4 regions of the Pseudaeromonas paramecii genome follow, and region 2 is predicted to be linked to each of the others. Evidence: predicted binding sites of a transcription regulator. Region 2 holds the regulator's gene; each other region holds the start of a gene.

Region 1 (4,411 bases), on a different contig from region 2:
TGCCACTACCGGCTGCCGCTCACCTTCACCCCGGCCCAGTGGTGGCTGGAGGTGGCGAGCCACCCGCTCTCCTTTTTGGCCCACCGGCTGGGGGAGCCACGGCTCATCGCCGTGCATTCCCCCCATGCCCTGTCCGCCACTCTGGGTGGCGTGCCCGCCGCGCTCTATTGCGGCCCGGCGGAGGCGCCGGGCCTCTATCAGACGCTGGAGTTGCACACCCAAGGCGGCCTGCTGCGGCTTGCCGGTCACTATCGGCCTGGTGAGACCTGGCAGTACGCACCCTTGACGCTGGATGGGCGGCCGCTCAACGACGGCGAGTGGTGTGCCGAGGATTGCTGGCTGCGGGCCAACCGGCGCAGTCTGCTGGCCATACTCCAGCAGCTGGCTCAGCCCGCGCCCTTGCCCCAGGCGCTGGGCCGCGGCCTGTTCAACCCCGCCAAGGCCTGGCCGCTGGACGCCCTGATCCAGGCGGCCTATGGTACCGCCAGCCAATAACAAAGGCGCCTAACCAGGCGCCTTGTTTCATCTGTGAGTCGCTTAGATCTGCGTGTCAGATCTGCGCTTAGATCTGCACCTCGCCGGCGGTGGCGCTGATCTTGTGGATGGCCAGATCCGCCCCCTGGTGTTCGTCTTCCTGGGACAGGCGCAGGCCCACCAGCTTGGCCATCAGACCGTAGACGATCAAGGCGCCCACCACGGCGATGCTCACCCCTAACAGGGTGCCGATCAGCTGGCTCATCAGGCTGATACCGCCCAGGCCACCCAGGGCTTCACTGCCGAAGATGCCGGCGGCGATGCCACCCCAGGCGCCACACAGGCCGTGCAGCGGCCAGACACCCAGCACGTCGTCCAGCTTAGGCTTACGCTGCAGCCAGGTGAATACCAGGATGAAGATGGCGGCGGCTACGCCGCCCACCACCAGGGCGCCCACCGGGTGCATCAGATCGGAACCGGCACACACGGCCACCAGACCGGCCAGGGGGCCGTTGTGGATGAAGCCGGGGTCGTTCTTGCCCATCACCAGGGCCACCACAGTGCCGCCCACCATGGCCATCAGGGAGTTCACCGCCACCAGGCCGCTGATGCCCTCCAGCTTCTGGGCGGACATGACGTTGAAGCCGAACCAGCCGACGATCAGGATCCAGCTGCCCAGGGCCAGCATGGGGATGTTGGACGGGGCGAAGCTGAGCATCTGGCCGTTGCGCACCCGACCGCGACGGGTGCCCAGCAGCAGCAGGGCGACGAGACCGATCCAGCCGCCCACCGCATGCACCACCACGGAACCGGCGAAGTCGTGGAAGGCGGCACCATAGTGGCCCTCCAGCCAGGTTTGCAGACCGAAGTGATTGTTCCAGGCGATGCCCTCAAACAGGGGATAGACCAGGCCCACCATCAGGGCGGAGCAGATCAGCATGGGGTAGAAGCGCGCCCGCTCGGCGATGCCGCCGCTGACGATGGCCGGAATGGCGGCGGCGAAGGTCAGCAGGAAGAAGAACTTCACCAGGGCATAGCCGTTGTCGGCCATCAGGCTCTGGGCGCTACCCAGGAAGTTTTCGCCATAGGCCAGCTGATAGCCGACGAAGAAGTAGGCCAGGGTGGAGACCCCGAAGTCGGTGAGTATCTTCACCAGGGCGTTGACCTGGTTCTTGGCCCGTACCGTGCCCAGCTCCAGAAAGGCAAAGCCGGCGTGCATCGCCAGCACCATGATGGCGCCGAGCAGGACGAACAAGGTGTTGGAGCCCGTCACCAGACTGGCCACCGCACTGTTGGTTTCTTCCACTATAACCTCCGTTTATTTCAAGTCGAGCCGGTGTCACCGGGGGATGGCTTCGTTTGCACCACCTGTGCATCTTTGTGCACCCTTGGGGCGCAATCCCAGTGCAATTGGCAGCCAATGAAACAAAACTCGTGCCAAAATGGCGACAAACCCGAATCAATTTGGGGCTTTCTACTATAACCATATGATTTGAAATGAAATAAGAGTGCGCCAAATTGGCTCTTGATGGGGCAAGATGGCGTGTCTTCGTGCAGACGTAAAGCACTTAAATGGTGCTTTGCACTTAACTGGTGCTTTGGGGGAGGGGCGGCCACGCACACGGCGTGGCCGGGGGGATCAGGCGGTCAGTTGCAGACCGGCGAGGTAGTAGTGGTTGGCCTTCTCGAACAGCCGCTGGCGCTCCATCAGCTGACCCAGCAGCCGGTAGTCCCGGGCGTTCGGCGCCAGGGCCACGGCCTTCTCCAGCAGCTGCTGGGCCAGGGGATAGCGCTGCAGCAGGAAGTTGAGCTGACCTTGGGCGGAGAGCAGGGCGGCCTCGTTGTCCTGATCCGGGCCGTACTCTTGCAGCAGGTTCAGCAGGGGCTGGTAGTCCGGCAGCTGCAACTGGCCACACAGGGCCAACAGGGCCGGGTCACGACGCTGTTTGAGCCCTTCGCGCAGCAGGGTTTCGGCCTCACCGTGGGCCTGCAAGCGGATCAGTTGCTGGCAGCAGGCGGCCCGCAGCGCCACCTGCTGACGCAGGGGCTTGGCCAGGGCGCGCCAGTAACTCAGCAGGGCCTCGCTGCCCTCTGCGGCCAGCTCGGCAAAGCGCGCCGGGTAGGCCGTGTGCTGTAACTGACTCAGGGCGTCCGGGGTCAGCAGCTTGAGTTGCTGCAGGCGGGGCAGCAGTTCGATCAGCTCCTGCCAGCGGCCGGCGGCCAGCAGGGCGCGCTGATAGAGGGTCAGCAGGCGTGGATGCTTGGCATGCTCGGTCAGCAGCGGGGTCAGCTGGCTGATGGCCAGCTCCGGTTGCCGGTTGCGCAGGGCCAGACGGGCGGCCAGCAGGCCGGCGGCCAAGGCGCCCTGAGGATGGGCCTGGGCCTGCTGCAGGTAGCGATCCCGCGCCTCGTCACGCCCTTGGGCATCCGCTGCCCGGGCGGCACCCAGGTAGTTGAGCAGGGGGAATTCGCTGTCGGCGGCGCTGGCGGCCATCAGGCGCTCGGCCTGCCGGTAGTCGCCGGTGGCCAGGGCCAGGTGCCCCTTGCGGGTTCGCTGGTGCGCCTTGTTGCTGCGGCGCAGGCCGAACCAGTTGCGGGTGCGGCTGCCCAAAGAGAGTAGCCGGGTGAGCAGGTATTCCAGCAGCAGCAGGCCGAAGTAGCCCAGCACCGCCAGCAGGGTGGCACTGACCACCGTCATCTCGACGCTGTAGTGGCCGAAGATGATCTGCACATAGCCCTGGTTGCCCGCCAGATGGGGGCCGGCGAACAGGGCGACCGCCAGCAGCAACAGCAGTAGCAGGATTCGAAACATGGCGCCTCCTGTCAGGACCGGTTCATCAGGGTTTGCAGCCGTTGCTGCACCAGATCTTCAAGCTGAGCCTGGCTGGCCAGCTTGTCGGGGTAGTGCTGGGCCAGGGGCTCGGCCAGCAGCTTCTGCAGTTCGGACTGCATGAACTGGGTGCTGCTGTCATCGCCATCGAAATATTGCTCCAGCCACTGGCTGACCCGCTGCAAGCTGTCCTCGTAGACGGCGCTCTGCTCCCGGTAGACGGCCTGCTGGGCGTTGAGCAGCTGGGTGCGCAGGTTGGCCTTCAGATACCAGCGCTGATCCGGAGAGAGCAGGGCCTCGCTGTCGCTGTCCAGCCGACGGATGCTGATGAAGTTGTCGGCAAAGCTGCGCCAGCTCTTATAGAGGTTGTCCCGCCAGTCGGCCAGGGAGTCGCTGAGCTGGGTGTCGTCCGCTGTGGTGGGGGCGCTGGGGGTCATGCCCTTGATTGGCAGCTGATCCAGGTTGTCGATAAGGGCGGAGAGGCGCAACACCAGGCCTTCCTTATCCAGCTGGGGCAGGGCCTGCAGGCTGGCCTGATCGGCGGCAAAGGCCTTGCGCACCGGCAGCAGGGCCGGGTCGTTGAGATCCCGGATACGGCCATCGGCCTCGTGCAACAACAGCAGGGCGGCGTTGACGTCATGTTCCAGCCACAGCTTGCGGCCGGCCATGCGCACCAGGTAGTCGGCCTCCGCCAGCAGCCAGTCGTTGGGGCGGCGACTGCTCAGGGTCAGCAGCTGATGCTCCAGCTGGTTCTGCCGGTCGCTGTCCTTGAGCAGTTGCTGCTGCAGATCCCGCAGCCGCTCATCGGCCTGGGAGAGCTGGCTGAGCAGAGGGCTCTGCTGGGCCTTGAGTTCGGTGAGTTGCAGCTGCAGCTGCTGCAGCTGGGCACTCTGCTGGTCGCTGAACCAGCGGCCGTAGCCGTAGACGCCGGCGGCGGTGCCCAAGGCCAGCAGCAGGGCCAGGGCCGCCAGGGCGCGGCCGCTGCGCTGTGGTGTGGCGGGCTTGGGCGTCGGGGTTGCCGCGGCGGCCACCTTGGGCGGCTCGACCTGGGCCTGGGGCTCGGTCTTGGCGTCGGTCTCGGGAGGAGTCGCTTGTTCCGTCATCATG
Region 2 (4,411 bases):
CCTGGACTGGCTCGAGACTCCCTATCTGGAGATGGATCTGCTCCGTAACGAGGTTCGTAACCATCATCCCGTGACCATGGAAGGTCCCCGCTTCCACCTGGAAGGTGTGGGCTTACTGGGGCAACTGGATCAACGCATTTATGAAATTCTGGACAAGAGTCATGGTATCTACTTCAACCAGCCTTAAGTGGTGCCTGCTGGCCCTGTGCCTGCAACCCGTGATGGCCAAGCAAAGCGACTACAAGCAGAAGGTCTACGTGGACTCGGTGCGCCAGGTGGCCGAGCTCAACGACAACAGGCTGACCTTTTTGGATGATGTGGTGATCCGTCAGGGCACCATCGAAATCCATGCCGACAAGGTGGAGGTGATCCGCCACGGTGACAAGGGTGCCGATGAGATGATAGCCACCGGCCGCCCGGCCCGCTTCCACCAGGTGCTGGATAACGGCAAGCCGGTGGATGCCCAGGCCAATCGCCTGAGTTACAAGCTCAAGGAGCGCATGGTACTGCTCACTGGCAACGCCCGCATCAAGCAGTCGGACAACGAGATCAGCGGTGACCAGATCCGCTATGACATCCAGAAACAGCAGATGGTGGCCGAAAGCAGCGGAGGCTCCCGGGTCAAGACCATCTTCCTGCCCGACGAGATGGGCAGCTTCGATCAACCGGCCCAGGAGAAACCCTAAGCCATGGCCCTGTTACATGCCGCCAATCTGAAAAAGAGCTACAAGGGTCGCCAGGTGGTGAGCGACGTCTCCCTCCAGGTGGCCGCCGGCCAGGTGGTGGGTCTGCTGGGCCCCAACGGCGCCGGCAAGACCACCTCCTTCTACATGATCGTCGGCCTGGTACAGCAGGACGGCGGCCAGGTCTGCATCGACGAGCTGGACATCAGCTCCATGCCCATGCACCTGCGGGCCCGTAACGGCATCGGTTACCTGCCCCAGGAGGCCTCGATTTTTCGTCGCCTGACGGTGGAAGAGAACCTGCTGGGAGTGCTGCAGATCCGCCCTGAACTGACCCAGGAGGAACGGCGGCAGAAGATGGAGTCCCTGCTGGAGGAGTTTCACATCACCCATATCCGCCAGAATCTGGGCCAGAGCCTGTCCGGTGGCGAGCGCCGTCGGGTGGAGATCGCCCGGGCCCTGGCCGCCGAGCCCCGCTTCATCCTGCTGGATGAGCCCTTCGCCGGGGTGGATCCCATCTCGGTGAACGATATCAAACGCATCATAGAACACCTGCGGGATCGGGGATTGGGCGTACTCATCACAGACCACAACGTGCGGGAAACACTTGATGTCTGCGAGAAAGCCTATATCGTCAGCCATGGACATCTGATCGCGGAAGGGACACCCAGCGAGATTTTGGCCAATGAACAGGTGAAGCGGGTTTACCTGGGTGACGCCTTCAGCATTTGATCTTCTCGTCACCGGCATTGCATTAACAAGGACATACGGAAATAGATGAAGCCATCCTTACAGTTGCGACTGGGTCAGTCTCTGGCCATGACGCCACAACTACAGCAGGCGATTCGTCTGTTGCAGCTCTCCACACTGGAGCTGCAGCAGGAAATCCAACAGGCGCTGGATGCCAATCCGCTGCTGGAGCAGGAGGAGAGCGATACCCACGAGTCAGAGCAACCCAGCGAGGAAGCACAGGACAGCAGCCAGCTGGATACCAGCGAAGCCATGGAACAGGACAAGCTGCCGGATGATCTGCCCATGGATACCTCCTGGGACGAGGTCTACACCGCTGCCGGTTCCGGCCAGTCCAGCAGCCCCATCAGTGGCGATGAAGACTTCCTCTATCAGGGCGAAACCACAGAGACGCTGCAGGATTACCTGTTGTGGCAGATGCAGCTCACCCCCTTTAGCGAGGTGGATCAGGCCATCGCCCTGGCCATCATAGACGCCATCGACGACTCGGGTTACCTCACCATTGATCTGGACGATATCGTTCAGGCGGTGAGCGATGAGGATATCCAGGTTGAGCTGGACGAGGTGACCGCCGTGCTCAAGCGGGTGCAGCACTTCGACCCCATCGGCGTGGCCGCCCGCTCGGTGCAGGAGTGCCTGCAGATCCAGCTGGGCCAATACGCGCCCGGCATCCCCTGGTTGGCCGAGGCCAAGCAGGTGCTGGCCGAACACATGGATCTGCTGGGCAACCGGGACTATCGCACCCTGGCCCGCAAGATGCAGCTCAAGGAGTCCGAGCTCAAGGAGGTGCTGGATCTCATTCAGCAGCTGGAGCCCAGACCCGGCAATCGGGTGATGCAAACCGACTCCCAGTATGTGATCCCGGATGTGGCGGTGAGCAAGAAGCAGGGCAAGTGGGTGGTGGAGCTTAATCCCGATGCCATGCCCAAGATCCGCATCAACGAAACCTATGCCTCCATGGCCCGTCACGCCCGCAACAGCAGCGATACCCAGTTCATTCGCTCGCACCTGCAGGAGGCCAAGTGGTTCATCAAGAGCCTGGAGAGCCGCAACGAGACCCTGCTCAAGGTGGCCAACTGCATCGTCAAGCAGCAGCAGGACTTCTTCGAATACGGTGAAGAGGCCATGAAGCCCATGGTGCTCAACGACGTGGCCGAAGCCGTCGAGATGCACGAGTCCACCATCTCCCGGGTGACCACGCAAAAATTCATGCATACCCCGCGGGGTATCTTCGAGCTGAAGTACTTTTTCTCCAGCCACGTCAATACTGAGAGTGGGGGGGAGTGCTCTTCCACCGCCATCCGTGCCCTGATCAAGAAGCTGGTGGCGGCCGAAAACCCGGCAAAACCCTTAAGCGATAGCAAGATCGCGGATTTGCTCACCGAGCAAGGTATCATGGTAGCCAGACGGACCATCGCCAAGTACCGCGAGTCCTTGTCGATTCCCCCGTCTAGTCAGCGCAAACGCCTACTGTAAGTCACACTTACGGGGCCCTACTTAAGGACGACGTTATGCAAATTAATCTCTCAGGTCATCACATCGAACTCACCGATCCCCTGCGCGATTTTGTCACCACCAAGTTTGCCAAGCTGGAGCGTCACTTCGAACAGATCAATAACGTCCAGGTGATCCTGAACGTGGAGAAGCTCAATCAAATCGCCGAAGCCAAGTTGAACGTCAACGGCGGCGAAATCTTTGCCAATGCCCAGGATGCGGACATGTACGCCGCCATCGATGCCCTGATCGATAAGCTGGACCGGCAACTCATCAAACACAAAGAAAAGATCTCCAGCAAATAACCATGCAACTCTCCGACCTGCTCAGCGGGAACTGCACCAAGAGTGCAGTTCCCTGCTCCAGTAAAAAACGCGCCATCGAAATCATCAGTGAACTTGCCGCCGCACAGCTGGGCATCGACAGCCAGGAGCTGTTCGAATGCCTGCTGGCCCGGGAGAAGCTGGGCAGTACCGGCATTGGTGGCGCCATCGCCATCCCCCACGGCCGTATCCCGGACGAGCTGCCGGTGACCGGTGTGCTGCTGACCCTGGAGCAGCCCATCCCCTTCGATGCCATCGACAACCAACCCGTCGACATACTGTTTGCCCTGCTGGTACCCGAGAGCCAGTGCAAGCAGCACCTGCAAACCCTGGGGCTGATTGCCAAAAAACTCAGTGACAAAAACCTCTGTCGCCAATTGCGCCTGGCGGACAATGATGAAATGCTCTACCAACTGATCACCGCCCCCTGAGGAGCCCATGAAACTCATCGTCGTCAGCGGCCGGTCCGGCTCCGGCAAGACCATAGCCCTGCGGGTACTGGAGGATCTGGGTTACTACTGTGTCGACAACCTGCCGGTCTCCCTGCTGCCACAACTGGTGGCCGAGCTGCGTGGCAAGTTCGAGGAGATGGCGGTCAGCATAGACGTGCGCAACCTGCCGGAGCAGAGCGAGGATCTGGAACGTATCCTGGGGCTGCTGCGTCAGGCCTCGGATCTGGAATTCACCAGCTTCTTCATCGATGCCGACAACCCCATTCTCATCCGCCGCTACAGCGAGACCCGGCGGCTGCACCCCCTGTCCCGCAAGCAACTGACCCTGGAGCAGGCCATCCAGCATGAGACAGCCCTGCTCTCGCCCCTGTCCACCAGTGCCGATCTGCGCATCGACACCAGCCACCTGAGCATTCACGATCTCAGCGAACAGATCCGCGAGCGGGTGCTGGGCAAGAAAGAAAAAGAACTGGTGCTGGTGTTCGAGTCCTTCGGCTTCAAGTACGGCATCGCCAAGGATGCCGACTTCGTCTTCGATGCCCGCTTCCTGCCCAATCCCCACTGGATTGCCGAGCTGCGCCCCCTCACCGGCAAGGATGAACCGGTACGCCGCTATCTGCGCAGCCATGCCGATGTGATGCAGTACATACAGCAGATCGAGACCCTGCTGAGCAACTGGCTGCCCCACCTGGAGCGCAACAATCGCAGC
Region 3 (4,411 bases), on a different contig from region 2:
GTGCTGTTGTGTGCTGTCCGACCGGCTCACGCCTCAGGCATAGCGGCTGACGGTGGCCCCGGCCGGCCCCTGCCAGGCGCTGTCATAGCGCTGGGCAATCACCTGGTTGCGCTGACTCATCAGGGAGAGGGCGGCCTGGCTCACCCCATCGCCAAACGGATTGGCACGCGGCGTAGCGGGTTGACTGACTGGGCTGGCATCCGATGCCGAGGTGACCTGTGCCTCTGTGCCCGCAGCAGCGGCTGTGTCTGTTTGCTGACTGCCCAGATCCAGGCTCAGTTGCCGGGTTTGTTCCATCAGCTCGGCGCGGGCCTGGGCCTCCAGCTGCTGGGTACGGGCCGCTACCGCCCTGTCCTGGCTGGAGGGTTCCGCCGGTGCCAAGGCCGCGGCGCGCACTTGCTGCATCTTGCGGATGGTGGCCTGGGGATCGCCGGACACCGGGGAAACATCGATCTGCACCTCACCGCCGATGGCATAGCTGTTGCCATCCGGCCCGCGCGTCACGCTGTAGCTGGGGCTGCCAGCATATTGACCGCCGGCACGCTGGTGAGCCTGTTCGTGATCGCGCACCTCCTGGTCACGATCCTTGAACTCCGCCAGCACCTGCTGCTCCTGACTGGCCTCCTGCCGTTGCTGGCGCCCCTCGTCACCGGAACGGGACTCACCCTGTTGGGAGCCCTGGCCCTGCTGCCGGTCGGGTTTCCCCTCCACGGCAAAGGCGCCATCGGCACTGCTGCCCGCCTGACCATTCTGCCGGCTGTCGTAACTGGTATTGCGCCCTTCCTGGCTGCGGAAGCGCTCCTTGTCGGAACCGACCTGTGATTCACGCGGGGAGGCCTCACCCTGGGGCAAGGCCGGGATCCGCTCACGCACCTGGTTATCCCGCCGCGCCGATTCGGTACTCGGCTGCAGCGCGATGGGCACCAGGTTGGGGTAGGTCGGGCTGATGTTCATGGCTAGACGCGGATGTCGATCAGGGTACCCATCATGTCATCGGCACTCTTCACCACCTTGGCCGCCGCCTGGGCCTCGTTCTGCCCCTGCTGCAGGGTCATCACCGATTGGGTGAGATCCTTGGACTGAGGAGACTCGGCTTGCACCGGCAAGGAGGCGATCTCGCGACTGCCTTGCTCGACCTGCTGCTGGGCGCGACTCAGCCCCTGCAGACCATAACTCATGGCGGAATCAATTTGCATAGCGCCTCCTGTGTAATTGGACTGTTTAATTATCAACCATGCCTGGCCGCGAGAAAAGGCGCACGCTGATTTTTTAACCGAGGTTCTGAATTATTTGTGCTACGAAGGCCTCGGGATGGGATAAGAAGGGAGCATGCGACGCCTTGTCGAACAGATGGCAGGCACTCTCCGGCCGCAGGGCCGTGATGTAGGGAATGGCGGCACGGGGCACCAGCGAGTCCAGTCGCCCATACAGCCGCACACAAGGCAGGGTCAACTCGGACCAGATCCCGCGCTGATCGGTCTGCTGCAACAACGCCAGCCCCCCGGCCAGCGCGGCCGCTTGGGGCAAGGGCGCCGCCGCCAGCAAGGATTTGAGGCGCCGGGCATCCTCCTTCACCGTCTCACTGCCCATGGCCTGGATGGCCAGGAAGCGCTCCAGGGTACGGGCGCTGTCCAGCCCCAACTGCCGATGAAAACCCGCCAGCACCTCGGGCTGGATCCCGGGCCACCCCTCCCGCGCGACAAAGCAGGGGGAACTGGCCACCTGGATCAGCCGGCTGACCCGCTCAGGGTGACGCCAGGCCAGCTGGGTCGCCACCAATCCCCCCAGCGACCACCCCAGCCAACAGGCCTGCGGCGGGGCTTCGGCCAGCAGGGCCGCCACCAGGGCATCCAGGCTGTAAGGCTGGGTGCCCGCCCAGCTGGAGTCACCATGGCCGGGCAAGTCCAGCAGATGCAGCCGAAAATGGGCCGCCAGACCTGGGAGGATAGGTTCCCAGACGTGGCGATTCATCCCCCAACCATGTAACAACACCAGATCGGGTCCTGCGCCCAGCCGGGTCACCCCTATCGTCATTGCCGTGTCTCCATTTTCAATGTGTTTTCAAGCCGAAAGGATTCCAGATGCCCCTGGATGAGGCGCATTACCAAGCTGGTGCAGCACGGGGCGTTACGTCGCAATTTGGTGCACTAAACGCACTAAATTGAACCTGGCTCGCGGCCGGCAGCCGGTTTTACGGCTAATTTTACCGGAAAAAACTTGGCATAGATCCTGCGCTTATCCACAGCAAGATGCGTTACCCCCTCCTGACGACTGGACTGTCAGGAGCCCTAAATACCTTTGGAGATCCTTTCGATGAAACGCTTGTTTTCTCTGCTTACCCTGTTGGGGCTGTTCGGTATGAGCGGCTTGGCCTGGGCAGACGAGGCTGCGGCCCCCGTCATGAGCCTGGATAAAGGCGACAACGCCTGGCTGATCGTGGCATCCGCGCTGGTCATCCTGATGACGGTGCCCGGCCTGGCCCTGTTCTACGGCGGTCTGGTGCGGACCAAGAACATGCTCTCCGTACTGATGCAGGTCTTCATGGTGTTCTGTGTGGCCACCGTTCTGTGGGTAGTCTACGGCTACAGCCTGGCCTTCACCGAGGGCAATGCCTTCTTCGGCAGCTTCGACAAGGCCTTCCTTGCAGGCATCACTACTGACTCTCTGGCGGCCACCTTCAGCAAGGGTGTCGGCATCTCCGAATACATCTATGTGGTGTTCCAAGGCGCCTTCGCCGCCATCACCTGCGCACTGATCCTGGGCGCCTTTGCCGAACGCATCCGCTTCTCCGCCGTGTTGCTGTTTATCGTCATCTGGTTCACCTTCTCCTACACCCCCATGGCACACATGGTGTGGTACTGGGCCGGTCCTGATGCCTATACCGACGCCGCTGCCGCCGATGCTGCCAACGCCACCGCAGGCTGGCTGTTCCAACACGGCGCCCTGGACTTCGCCGGTGGTACCGTTGTGCATATCAACGCCGCCGTAGCCGGTCTGGTGGGTGCTTACTTCGTCGGCAAGCGCGTGGGCTTTGGCCGTGAAATCATGGCCCCGCACAGCCTGACCATGTCCATGATCGGCGCCTGCCTGCTGTGGTTCGGCTGGTTCGGTTTCAACGCTGGCTCCTCTTTGGAAGCCAACGGTGTTGCCGCGCTGGCTCTGGTGAACACCTGGGCCGCCACCGCCATGGCCGCCATTGCCTGGATGATGGCCGAATGGGGCCTCAAGGGTAAGCCCTCCCTGCTGGGTGGCATCTCTGGTGCGGTAGCCGGCCTGGTGGCCATCACCCCGGCCTGTGGTTTCGTCGGTCTGGTGGGTGCCCTGGTGATTGGTGCCCTGGCCGGTGTCATCTGCCTATGGGGTGTCCATGGCCTCAAGCGCCTGCTGAACGTGGATGACTCCCTGGACGTCTTCGGCGTACACGGTGTGGGCGGTATCCTGGGTGCCCTGCTGACCGGCGTGTTTGCCTCTCCCGATCTGGGCGGTTCTGGCCTGTGGGACTATGTCGCCAACAGCGCCGTAGCCGACTACTCCATCGCCGATCAAGTGAAGATCCAAGCCATCGGCGTGCTGACCACCATCGTCTGGTCCGGTGTGGTCTCCGTGGTGGGTTTCTTCCTGGTAGACAAGATCCTCGGCCTGCGCGTGCCGGTGGAAGCCGAGCGCGAAGGTCTGGATCTGACCTCTCACGGCGAACGTGCATACAACTACTAATCGAAATCAGACCTCACACTTGGGCGCCTATTGGCGCCCCTTTTTTTGCCTGTCTAGACTGGGAATACCCTGAGTATGAGGTCTCCCATGCTGAAAGTTCTGCGGCAAACCCTCGCCCGTTGGCAACCCCAAGGCCTCTGTCTGCTCTGCCATCAGCCCACCGATAGTCGTCCCCTGCTCTGCCGACATTGCGAGCTGTCGCTGCCCAGTCTGCCCCATCCCTGCCCTACCTGTGGCCATCCACTACCCGAGCAGGCCGAGGGGGTCTGCGGCCGCTGCCTGCGTCATCCCCCCCTATGGGATCGTCTGGCGGTGCTGGGGGACTATGAGTTCCCCTACCCGGCCCTGATCCAACGGCTCAAATACCAGGGCGACTACCTGATGGCCAGCCTGCTGGGGGAGCTGATGGCGCGGCATCTGCCAGCCGAGCCCAGGCCAGAAGTCCTGTTGCCGGTGCCGCTGCACTGGTGGCGCCGCTGGCGGCGCGGCTTTAACCAGGCCGAGGCTCTGTGCCGCGCCATCCACCGCCACAGCGGCCTGCCGCTGGACAGGCAGCTGCTCAGGCGCGTGCGCACCACCCAACCCCAGGCCCGGCTGAACCAGGCCCAGCGCCGGCGCAATCTCAAGGGCGCCTTCGTGGTGGGGCCACATCAGTACCGCCATGTGGCCCTGGTGGATGATGTGGTCACCACGGGCA
Region 4 (4,411 bases), on a different contig from region 2:
ATCCCTTCGTGTTTGGCCGAGGCGGCGAGGAGGCCCTGTGTCTGGCCGAGGCCGGCATCCCCTACGAGGTGGTGCCGGGGATCACGGCGGCCCTGGGCTGCGCGGCGGCCAGCCAGATCCCCCTGACCCACAGGGGGCTGGCCCGCTCCGTGACCCTGGTGACCGGCCATCTGCAGGATGGCAGTTGCTTTGCCCCCTGGCAGGCGCTGGTCAAGGGTGGGGGAACCTTGGTATTTTACATGGGCCTGGAGCAGGCCGAGCGGATCGAGCAGGGATTGCTGGCCGCCGGAATGACCCAGGACTTGCCGGTGGCCCTGGTGGTGGCCGGTACCAGCGCCCGGCAACAGGTGATCACCACCTGCTTGGGGGCGTTATCGCAGCAGGCGCTGGCCCTCAAGGGACAGAGCCCGGTTCTGATGATACTGGGGGAGGTGGTGGCGCTGCGTGATGCCCTGCTGAGCCTGGCGGAGCAGAGCTGGCGGTCTGTCGCCTGAGCCCCGCCGACCATGGAGCGGTCATGAGTTTTTCCCGCATTCTGTTTTTTGCCGACGAGCTGGCCCAGGCCAATCGTCTGGCCCTGCTGCTGAGCCGTTACGGCCATGAGCCTGTCCCCCTGGCGGCGCGGGATCCCTGGACACAGGCCGACGGCGCCGATGGCCTGATGCTGGACTGCAAGCGCCTCACCGCCGAATGGCGCCTGCTGGCCACCACCCTGGCGGAGCGAGGTCTGCCTGTGGTGCTGTTTGCCGACGCCTTGCCCGAACACCTGCAGCAACAGCTGCTGGCCGCCGGCGTGACCCTGGTGCCCCATAAGCTGGGAGACAAGGAACCTGTCGAGGCCTGGATCAAGCTGGCCCGCACCCAGCAGGGCGCGCGAGCCCAGCAGCAGCAGCGGATGGCGGAACTGGAACAGAAGCTGGCGGAGCGCAAATGGGTGGAGCGGGCCAAGGGGGTGCTGATGAAGCAGCACGGCCTGGATGAGGAAGCCGCCTATAAGGCGCTGCGCTCGGCGGCCATGCAACACAGCCTGAGCCTGGGGGAGCTGGCCCGTCGCCTGCTGGCGAAAAACGAAGCCGAATAGGCCGTCTGTCGAATAGACAGATTCAATCTTTATGTAGCGGCGCCTCAGGGCGCCGTTGTCGTATCGACTGCTGGTATAGACGTCATGTTACCTAGGGCGGTTTGCAAAGGCCCCTGGGCCAGGGGCGTGCCCCAGCGATCCTGGTGGATCAGGCTCTCCAGCGGCAGGCGCTGCCGCCAGCCCTGGGTCTGCAGCTCGGGTTGCGGCAAGAACTCGCTGACATAGCCCAGGCACAGGTAGGCCAGGGGATAGACCTGTTCCGGCAGGCCCAGCAGCTGCGCCAGCCGATCGTTATCCAAGATGCTCACCCAACCGACACCGATACCTTCGGCCCGGGCGGCCAGCCAGAGGTTCTGCACCGCCAGACACGCGCTGAACAAGTCCATCTCCAGTATGCTGGTGCGTCCCAGCACATGCGGGCCGCCCCGGCTGCGATCGCAGGTGATGCACAGGTTCAGCGGGCTGTCGAGAATGCCCTCGAGCTTGAGACGACGGTACTGCTGCTCGCGCCCCTCGCCGGCAAACTGTGTTGCGGCGGCCTCGTTCGCTTCGTCAAACAGGCGCTTCACCGCCTGCCGGGTGGCGAGATCCTCGATCAGGATGAAATCCCAGGGCTGCATGAAGCCCACGGACGGCGCGTGGTGGGCGGCGTGCAGCAGCCGGGCCAGCACCTCCGGGGGGATGGCATCCGGCAGAAACTGGGAGCGCACATCCCGCCGCTCGTAGATGGCGCGGTACAGGCCAGCCTGCTGATCGGGAGTGAAGGGGGCATTGGGTGTCATGGGCGTATCGGCGCTGAAGGGAGTGGGCTTCACCTTAGCCGTGGCGGGCCATCAGGGTCAACCGTGGTGCGCCAGCTGGAATGCCAGGCTTGGTGCAGTTGCCCACCCATGGTGCAGGCCGGACGTGCTGCGGTTGAGTGTTCAGCCTCAAAAGAGGCTAAAGATGGCTATTTTCTCCATCTTTTCTCCAGTGCTGTGATCTGGCACAGAAACTGAATAGTTATGAGCGAACGGGGCCTGAGGCCAACGGCGGCCCGCCCCCCGACAAGATGACTATTTTCGGCAAAGACGCCTTGTGAGACCTCTGGTCCACAAGGCGTTTTTCGTTTCAGGGAGAAGAAACCATGAAGCACACCCAGCGCCTGCTCACCGCCACCATCGCCACCCTGCTGCTCAGCCAAGCCGTCCAGGCCAAGGTGGGCGCCCCGGAGAAAGAAGATCTCAAGTTTGGCTTCATCAAGCTGACCGACATGGCGCCCTTGGCGGTGGCCTACGAGAAGGGCTACTTCGAGGACGAGGGGCTGTACGTGACCCTGGAAGCCCAGGCCAACTGGAAGGTGCTGCTGGATCGGGTCATCGACGGCGAGCTGGACGGCGCCCACATGCTGGCCGGCCAGCCTCTGGGGGCCACCATCGGCATCGGCACCCAGGCCGAGGTCATCACCGCCTTCAGCATGGATCTCAACGGCAACGCCATTACCGTGTCCAACAGCATCTGGGAACAGATGAAGCCCAATGTGCCCAAGGACGCGGACGGCAAGCCGGTGCATCCCATCAAGGCCGATGCCCTGGCCCCCGTGGTCAAGCAGTACAAGGATCAGGGCAAGCCCTTCAACATGGGTATGGTATTCCCGGTTTCCACCCACAACTACGAGCTGCGCTACTGGTTGGCAGCCGGTGGCCTCAACCCCGGCTACTACGCGCCGCAAAAGGGGGATAACGCCGGTCAGTTGCAGGCTGATGTGCTGCTCTCCGTGACGCCGCCGCCCCAGATGCCCGCCACCCTGGAAGCCGGCACCATCTATGGCTACTGCGTGGGTGAGCCCTGGAACCAGGCCGCCGTGTTCAAGGGCATAGGTGTGCCCGTGGTGACCGACCAGGGGGTCTGGCACAGCAACCCGGAGAAGGTGTTCGGCGTCTCCAAGTCCTGGGCCGAGAAGTACCCCAACACCCATATCCACGTGGTGAAGGCGCTGATCCGCGCCGCCTACTGGCTGGATGAGAGCAACAACGCCCACCGCGCCGAGGCGGTGAAGCTGCTGGCCAAGCCCAACTACGTGGGGGCGGACGAGCAGGTGATTGCCAACTCCATGACCGGCTTCTTCGAGTTCGAGAAGGGGGACAAGCGTCCGGCGCCGGACTTCAACGTCTTCTTCCGCGAGCATGCCACCTATCCCTACTACTCGGACGCCATCTGGTATCTGACCCAGATGCGCCGCTGGGGCCAGATCCCCGAAGGCAAGCCGGACAGCTGGTACATGGACATCGCCAAGCAGGTCTATCGTCCGGACATCTACCGTCAGGCGGCCGAGGAGCTGATCGCCGAAGGCAAGATGAAGGCCAGCGACTTCCCGGACTTTGCCAGCGAGAGCGGCTTCAAGGCACCGGACAACCGCTTCATCGACGGTGTCACCTACGACGGCCACAAGCCCAACGACTACCTCAAGCAGTTCCCCATCGGCCTCAAGGGCGATGAGCAGCCTTAAGCGGCGGACAGGAGATTTCCCATGCAAGCAATCTTGAAATCCTTCGGTGGCGCCCAGGGCGCCCCCGTCAAGCTGGTCCTGCCCTGGCGCAGTCTGTTCCTGCCCCTGCTGGGGATCCTGGCCTTCCTCTGCCTGTGGCAGATGGGCGCCAGCCAGGTGCAGACCAGCCTGGGCACCCTGCCGGGTCCGGTGGCCACCGCCCAGCAGTTTGCGGCCCTGTATCAGGAGCATGTGCAGGAGCAGGAGAAGGCCGACGCCTTCTATGCCCGTCAGGCGGCCCGCAATGCCGAGAAGTTGGCGGCGGATCCCCAGGCCGAGGTGAAGATCCGGCCCTATACCGGCCGACCCACCTTCTTCCAGCAGATCGGCACCAGCCTGGTGACGGTGGCCACCGGCTTTGTCATCGCCGTGCTGATTGCCATTCCGTTAGGGATAGTGCTGGGGCTGAACCATAGCCTGTATCAGGCGGTGAACCCGATAGTGCAGATCTTGAAGCCCGTCTCGCCGCTGGCCTGGTTGCCCCTGGTGACCATGGTGGTGAGCGCCCTGTATGCCAGTGACGATCCGACCCTGTCCAAGAGCTTCATCAACTCGGCCTTCACCGTCACCCTGTGCAGCCTGTGGCCGACCCTGCTCAACACCACGGTCGGGGTGGCCAACATAGATCCGGATCTGCGCAACGTCAGCCGGGTGCTCAAGCTCGACCCCCTGACCCATGTGCGCAAGATAGTGCTGCCCTCGGCGGTTCCCATGATCTTCACCGGCCTGCGCCTGTCGCTGGGGGTGGCCTGGATGGTGCTGATCGCCGCCGAGATGCTGGCGCAGAACCCCGGGCTGGGCAA

The links. The regulator sigma-54, encoded in region 2, starts transcription at its own class of promoters, with help from an activator protein. The targets are predictions, from matches to a motif close to TGGCACNGTTTTNGCTT.
Region 1: a site for sigma-54 is predicted at 1,898-1,914, ahead of ABD847_RS03575 (ammonium transporter). Genes of this name have one in related genera too.
Region 3: a site for sigma-54 is predicted at 2,219-2,235, ahead of ABD847_RS16155 (ammonium transporter). Genes of this name have one in related genera too.
Region 4: a site for sigma-54 is predicted at 2,065-2,081, ahead of ABD847_RS13460 (CmpA/NrtA family ABC transporter substrate-binding protein). Genes of this name have one in related genera too.

The regions. Positions count from the first base shown of each region.
Region 1 covers NZ_BAABFC010000003.1:209,646-214,056, reverse strand. Annotated here, with positions in the region: gene ABD847_RS03580 (Gfo/Idh/MocA family oxidoreductase) at 1-495, shown strand, start outside; gene ABD847_RS03575 (ammonium transporter) at 563-1,780, opposite strand; gene ABD847_RS03570 (heme biosynthesis HemY N-terminal domain-containing protein) at 2,114-3,286, opposite strand; gene ABD847_RS03565 (uroporphyrinogen-III C-methyltransferase) at 3,298-4,410, opposite strand; gene ABD847_RS03560 (uroporphyrinogen-III synthase) at 4,407-4,411, opposite strand, start outside.
Region 2 covers NZ_BAABFC010000012.1:7,121-11,531, reverse strand. Annotated here, with positions in the region: gene lptC (LPS export ABC transporter periplasmic protein LptC) at 1-187, shown strand, start outside; gene lptA (lipopolysaccharide transport periplasmic protein LptA) at 162-686, shown strand; gene lptB (LPS export ABC transporter ATP-binding protein) at 690-1,415, shown strand; gene ABD847_RS08615 (RNA polymerase factor sigma-54) at 1,461-2,909, shown strand; gene hpf (ribosome hibernation promoting factor) at 2,945-3,232, shown strand; gene ptsN (PTS IIA-like nitrogen regulatory protein PtsN) at 3,235-3,681, shown strand; gene rapZ (RNase adapter RapZ) at 3,689-4,411, shown strand, end outside.
Region 3 covers NZ_BAABFC010000029.1:48,803-53,213, forward strand. Annotated here, with positions in the region: gene ABD847_RS16140 (putative metalloprotease CJM1_0395 family protein) at 34-954, opposite strand; gene ABD847_RS16145 (flagellar biosynthesis protein FlgE) at 957-1,196, opposite strand; gene bioH (pimeloyl-ACP methyl ester esterase BioH) at 1,270-2,034, opposite strand; gene ABD847_RS16155 (ammonium transporter) at 2,314-3,714, shown strand; gene ABD847_RS16160 (ComF family protein) at 3,802-4,411, shown strand, end outside.
Region 4 covers NZ_BAABFC010000019.1:19,852-24,262, reverse strand. Annotated here, with positions in the region: gene cobA (uroporphyrinogen-III C-methyltransferase) at 1-494, shown strand, start outside; gene ABD847_RS13470 (ANTAR domain-containing response regulator) at 518-1,081, shown strand; gene bluB (5,6-dimethylbenzimidazole synthase) at 1,126-1,863, opposite strand; gene ABD847_RS13460 (CmpA/NrtA family ABC transporter substrate-binding protein) at 2,208-3,569, shown strand; gene ABD847_RS13455 (ABC transporter permease) at 3,591-4,411, shown strand, end outside.